One region of the Buttiauxella agrestis genome, then DNA from elsewhere that is predicted to be linked to it. Evidence: predicted binding sites of a transcription regulator. Region 1 holds the regulator's gene; the other holds the start of a gene.
What was found. The regulator Fur, encoded in region 1, represses iron uptake genes when iron is present. The targets are predictions, from matches to a motif close to ATAATAATGAGAACNACTATCAA.
Positions count from the first base shown of each region.

Region 2: a site for Fur is predicted at 1,752-1,774, ahead of fhuF (siderophore-iron reductase FhuF). Genes of this name have one in related genera too.

Region 1 covers NZ_UIGI01000001.1:3,531,913-3,535,340, forward strand. Annotated here, with positions in the region: gene ybfE (LexA regulated protein) at 1-179, shown strand, start outside; gene fldA (flavodoxin FldA) at 331-861, shown strand; gene fur (ferric iron uptake transcriptional regulator) at 1,144-1,596, shown strand; gene chiQ (ChiQ/YbfN family lipoprotein) at 1,686-2,018, opposite strand; gene chiP (chitoporin ChiP) at 2,067-3,428, opposite strand, start outside.
Region 2 covers NZ_UIGI01000001.1:620,799-624,226, reverse strand. Annotated here, with positions in the region: tRNA gene DY231_RS03080 (tRNA-Leu) at 1-46, shown strand, start outside; gene DY231_RS03075 (DUF1435 domain-containing protein) at 99-338, opposite strand; gene DY231_RS03070 (GGDEF domain-containing protein) at 610-1,674, shown strand; gene fhuF (siderophore-iron reductase FhuF) at 1,793-2,584, shown strand; gene DY231_RS03060 (PTS sugar transporter subunit IIC) at 2,635-3,428, opposite strand, start outside.

The DNA.
Region 1 (3,428 bases):
GTATCAACAAACGCAATCAACTCAAGCGCGATAAGGTACGCGGCCTGAAGCGAGTGGAGCTAAAGCTCAATAATGACGCGGTAGATGCTCTCAACCAACTGGCTGAAGCGCGCAATATCAGCCGTAGCGAGCTGATTGAAGAGATACTACTCGCGCAACTGAAGCAGCATCTCAGTTAGTTTTAGTGCTATGTCCTGGTATGCAATGTTGCAGTCTGTGCACACCGGGGCGATAGCAGTTTCCGCACCACGAAGTGTTCTGCTATGATTGCCCTATCTGTGGCCAAATAGCAGCCACCATACCATTAAGTATCAAGAGGTTATTTTACTCATGGCAATCGTAGGCATTTTTTTCGGCAGCGACACTGGTAACACCGAAAATATCGCGAAAATGATTCAAAAACAGCTCGGTAAAGAAGTTGCTGAGGTGCATGACATTGCTAAGAGCAGCAAAGAAGACCTGGAAGGCTTCGATATTCTGCTTCTCGGCATCCCAACGTGGTATTACGGTGAAGCACAATGCGACTGGGATGATTTCTTCCCGACGCTGGAAGAAGTTGATTTCAATGGCAAACTGGTTGCTCTGTTCGGCTGTGGCGACCAGGAAGATTACGCGGAATACTTCTGTGACGCGTTAGGCACTATCCGCGACATCATTGAGCCACGCGGTGCAGCTATCGTCGGCCACTGGCCAACTGCGGGCTACCATTTCGAAGCCTCTAAAGGTCTGGCTGACGACGATCATTTTGTCGGTCTGGCTATCGACGAAGATCGTCAACCAGAACTGACGGCTGAACGCGTTCAGAAATGGGTCAAACAAGTTTCTGACGAGCTGAACCTGGCTGATATCATCAACGCCTGATGCCAGATGTGACGCAACTATTGGGTTGCGTCACATTGATAGATATTATCGATTAAAATAATCGCTACAAATTTTTAACTTTTCAGTTTGTCCCTGTACAATGAACTCCTGATCAAAAAGCTAGCAAGGCAAACAAATCGCGACTCAGCCGCCATTTTTTAGCTTGATTATGCATAATACTTGCGGTTCCCATTTAGAAGTGGCAGTTCTATAATGAGACGCATTCATCTTAACGCTCACCCTGAGTCCGAGCGAATCGTTAAGCAACAGGACAATTTCCGCATGACTGACAATAATACCGCATTAAAGAAGGCCGGCTTGAAAGTCACGCTTCCGCGATTAAAAATCCTTGAAGTGTTGCAAGGGCCGGTGAACCACCACGTCAGTGCGGAAGACCTCTATAAACGTCTGATTGATATGGGCGAAGAGATTGGTCTCGCCACCGTTTATCGTGTACTAAACCAGTTTGATGATGCAGGCATTGTGACTCGTCATAATTTCGAAGGCGGCAAATCCGTGTTCGAACTGACGCAGCAGCATCACCATGACCATCTGATCTGTCTGGATTGCGGCAAGGTTATTGAATTCAGTGATGATTCAATCGAAGCCCGCCAGCGCGAAATCGCATCACGTCATGGCATTCGTCTGACTAACCACAGCCTGTACCTTTACGGTCACTGCGCTGAAGGTGATTGCCGTACTGATGAAAACGCACACGAAATCAGCGAAAGGTAATCCGTATATTCTGCCTTCTGATTCAGAAGCCAGGCATAAAAAAACCGGTGAGGAAGCTCACCGGTTTTTTTATTGCTTACGCGCAGCCATTATTTGTTGTTAGCGCGAATCTCTTGCCAGATTTTGTCGCATTTGGCTTTTACCGCCTGGTCATTACCCGTGCGGGTCGCCTGAATGCAGTTCTGGTAATCCAGGGTACGCACCGTTTCTTTCTTCGCGAAATCCTGATGCTCTTTTTCCTGACCTAAAACATTTAACACACTCTGGCAGGCCTGGATTTTATCCGGGTTGCCTTCTGCGGTGTTAATACAAGCGCTATACGCTTGTTTCAATTTAGTATCTTCCGGAGCCGTTTTAGGTTGTTGCTGCGCACACGCACTCAAACCTAACGCCATCACCGTAATCAGAACTAGCTTTTTCATGTTTGATATCCTTAAGAAAACCGGGCGTGTTTAGCGCCCGGAATCACATCAGAAGATGGTGAATGGTGCGATAACAATAAATTTCACGTCACGCTCATCCTGGAAGATGTTGCCGTAACCACCGCCCCAGCTTGGGATGTCGGAATGGTTGTCGTATTGAGTGAAGTGCAGTTTGAACAGAGTGCCTTTCGCACGACCATCCTGAACGGTGTACAACGCATCAAGGCTGTACGCAGATTCTTTCAGGCGGTTATCCGCATCGTAGTAACCGTCTGTCGTTGGTTTGGAGCTTGGTTTAGCATCCCATGCGTAAACATAAGAAGCACCCACTGCCCAACCCGCAAGATTCCAGTTGCTCAGGTCATACATCGCGCCTGCAAATACCGCTTTTTCACCGTTGGCGTTGAAGTCAGAGCGGTTATCCCACCACACATCAAGACGACCGTTGGAAGAGGCGTAAGTTGGCGTCATACGCTGCAAGAAGTAGCCCTGTTGGCCATCGGCCTTAACCACGGTTCCTTCAAGGCGCAAATCAACCTGGCCGACTCTGTATCCGAGAGTCAATGCCTGCAACCATGCGGTTCCGTCGTACAGATCGTTCACGCTGCCGTCGGAAACTTTGTCACGCGTGCCGTAGAACTGGTAGCTGGTGGTTAACGGGCTGCCCGCGATATCAAATTTGTAGCTCGCCTTGGTGAAATACTGATCAACATAACCTTCAGCCTGACCAAATGCGGCCTCAAGAATCAGGTTATTTTTGAAGTCATATTTCGCACCAAGTGAATGTAAGTAATCGACTTTGGTGTTCTTATCGTTCTGATAGAACTTGTCCATTTCCAGGTGCCACGGAGCTTTATACTCGTTGGTCCACATGTAGGAGAAGCTCAGAGCACCAGAATCGCCATAGTCAAAGTTTGCACCGGCTTCTGCGCCCTGGTAAGTACCTGGCATGAAGCTCCAGTGTGGTGCTAACAGAGTTTGACCGGTTGGCTGAATGTAACCACCACGCGCCCATACCGGGCCGTATTTGAATTTAGCCGCTGCTTTATAAAGGCTGATGCCGCTCTTATCGCCGGAATAATCTTCGTCGTAAGCTTTGTTAGAAGAGGAGAATGCGATTTCATTTGGGTGACCGCTGTTAGCGTTTTCTGCCATTTCGATAGCAGTAAAGGCCGCAATGTCCAGACCAAACATGTCAGCGGCATAACCTGACTGGAAGTCCAGGTTTGCGTTCCAGGTGGAGTGCGCAAGGTTAGTTTCGTATTTACCCGTTGTGACGTCTTTACGGTCACGCTCACGCTGCCAGTAATAAACACCACCGGTCAGTGTTGAATCATCAACAAAACCTGCTGCTGTTGCCTGAGGGATGACTACTAATCCTGAAAGAGCCGTAACACCTGCGATTGCAAG
Region 2 (3,428 bases), 2.9 Mb from region 1:
TAGTGCTCTAACGGGCGTGAGGGTTCAAGTCCCTCTCTTCGCACCAATTCTTATCACCCTCTTCTCGCTTCACTCTCGTTATTCTCAGTTTTACTTCCCTATTTCATTGCTTCCAGATTCATCATCACAAGCGCAAGCCCGCTGGCAAACGCAACGCATGATGGCAACAGCACAAAATGACGTAACCGTTTATGGTACAACATGCCCGTGGTCGCCAATAACCCCAATACAATCAGCACCCGCCACTCGCTAAACGAAAGATCAAGACACAGCAAAGCAGCGACAATCCCGCCAGGAATCAACACCCCCCACCCGCTTTCTAACCGCCGTTGTAAAATCATATCTATTGCACCAAGTGGTAATGATAACCAATATCATATGCTATAATTTCTCGTTTGTCAGCCTGGTGTATTCACCGTTTTACATTAGAAATGTTAAGCATTCCTCATCATCTGATGACATATTTTCATTAAGGTGATAGATTGAGCAGCGATGTTAAATCCATAAATAAAAACTATATAATCACATTGAGTCATCACTTCACCTGTCTCTTTTTATATTACTATTCAACAACATAATGTTGAGCATGAGTCTAAGAACTATTTTGATATGACAGCAACAACCTGGCGCGCATTACTCAAAGGGAAGCATCAACTCTCGTTGCGTTTATTTTTATTACTGAACGCATTCTCTGCGGGCTTTAGTATCGTGTCGCCGTCAGCCAACACTCAACATTTCACCGCGCCCATCATCATGGTGCTGGTGATCAGCATGTCGTGTCTGCTTTGGCAGTTCATCAATAAAAAGAAACTAATTAACATTAATGTGGTTTCGTTAATTATTGGGCTGCTTTGGGCGTGGCATATCTATATAAAAGTCAGCGCGATGCCCGTCGTCGATCTTAATTTCCTCATTATTGCTTTATTGGCGATATTATTTATTGGCTCGATTTCTTTTATCAATAATATCCAGGCCTTTTTCGCATCATGCTTGCCCGCAACCGCCGTCATTTTATGGCTCGACCATGGCGCAAACTGGCCACGTGTATTGTATTCAGTCGTCCTCCCCGGTGTTGGCATCACGATTCAACATATCATTCAGAAACGTAATGATAATTTCACCCGTCGATTAATGGATAAATTACTCGAAGAAAAAGAAACGCTTAATGATTTGAGTATGCTCGATCCCCTTACCGGTTTGTATAACCGCCGCGGGTTCCGTAACCGCCTCGATACCATCCTGGCGTTAGGCTCAGGCCAACATTTCGTTCTGCTGTTAGATATTGATCATTTCAAAGCTTACAACGACAACTACGGCCACAGCATGGGCGACCAGGCTCTGACGCATGTTTCAGCCGCGATTCGCGATGCAGTTCGCTCGCGCGACGTCGTTACGCGCTATGGCGGCGAAGAATTTATGATATTGCTGACGGATATTGATGCCGAACGCGCCATTCAAACGGCGGAGCGAATTCGCCAACGCGTGTACGATTTAAAAATCCCTCACCTGTTTAATGACGACGTCGCCACACATGTGACCGCCAGTATTGGTATCGCAGCGCTTGAACAGTCCGATATTGAAGAAGCACTCCGCCAGGCGGATACCGCACTCTATCGGGCAAAACGTCAGGGCCGGAACAGTATTCTGATTAGCGATTCGTTGCTGCCAGCTTAAATCCCATAACGCATGACTTTCCCCCTTTTTTGTTGCGCATAAAATGGCCTTGCCAAAGGCATTGTCTATAGATAGGATTGGCAATCATTATCATTTGTATTAGTGGTCTTGTTTGTCGATGGCGTTTCAATCTACACAGTTTGATGATTATCTGGCGTGGCAACCGCCTTTTGCGAGCGTACAATCGACGCTTGCGGATGAGTTACGGGCATCATTCACCGCGCACAGACCCTATTTTAACGACATCATCAAACTCAATGAATCTGCGCCCGCAAACAGTCTGACTCTCCACCAATGGTCGCAACCCGCAACCCTTACCTCACTTCTTGCCAGCTACAGTGACCATATTTATCGTAATCAGCCACAGCTTGCCCGTGAGGGGAAACCGCTAAAGTCACTGTGGGCGCAATGGTATTTGGGTTTACTGGTCCCGCCGTTGGTGATGGCACTCGTGACTCAACCGCGGGCGTTGGATATCGACCCTCAGCGCATCCAGGTTGAATTTCACGAAACGGGTAGAGCCGCCACTTTCTGGTTAGATATTCAGGAAGACAAAGTCGCCACCACACAGCCGTTAGTTCAACGCCTGGAAAAGCTGCTTGTTACCGGGCTAATGCCGGTGGTTGATGCTCTGGAAAACAGCGGCGAAATTAACGGGAAACTTATCTGGAGTAATACCGGGTATTTGCTGAACTGGTTTTTTGGTGAGCTTAGAGAACTGCTGGATGAAACCACAATTGCCGAGTTACGCCACGCCTGTTTCTTTGAAAAACAGCTGAAAAATGGCCAGGACAACCCGTTCTATCGCACCGTTATCCTTCGTGAAGGTTTGTTGGTTCGCCGTACTTGCTGCCAGCGCTATAAACTGCCGGATGTTCAACGCTGCGGTGATTGCACTTTAAAGTCATAAAACAAAACGGCAGGTTTCCCCACCGTTTCATCTCATTTCTCACTATCCAATTAAGCCGCCTGTTGGCTCTCTTCTCCAGACGTTTTTTGTGCTTCTTCTGCTTCTTGTTCCAGCAATTGCTTCTCGTACACTTTGAAGAACGGGAAGTAGATGATGGCAGAAACCACGGCCAGCAGAATCACCAGAATCGCTGCGCGGAAGTCCCAACCCAGTGCCCATGCCGCGCCGATAGGTGCCGGAGCAGTCCATGGTACAACTGAAATCACACGCCCGATTAAATCCATCTTCATTGCTCCCCAGGCCAAAACGGCGTTCACCATCGGTGCCAGCAGGAAGGGAATAAAGAACACTGGGTTCATAACGATTGGTGTACCGAAAATGACCGGCTCGTTAATATTGAAACAGGTAGGAACGATACTCAGGCGGCCAATCGAGCGCAGGTGTGCTGACTTACTACGCAGGTAGCAAATCACCAGCCCCATCGTTGCACCCGAACCACCCACGACAATGAAGAACGTCCAGAATGCTTCCATAAAGATATGCGGCAGAGGTGCACCTTGCGCCAGTGCGCTCTGGTTCATACCCAGGTTCGTCAGCCAAAACATTTGCAGCATACCGGAAACAATAGCCGCACCGTGAATCCCGGCAAACCACAGCAGGTGGCCAATCAGCACCGCCAACAGAATCGCAGGCAATGAGTCAGCCGCAGAAACCAGCGGTTTAAACACCGACATAATCGCTTGTGGAATCAGCATATCGAACTGCGACTGAATGAACAGACTCAGCGGGTAAAGCGTCAGCACCACAACCAGAACCGGAATCAGGAGATCAAATGAGTTTTTGA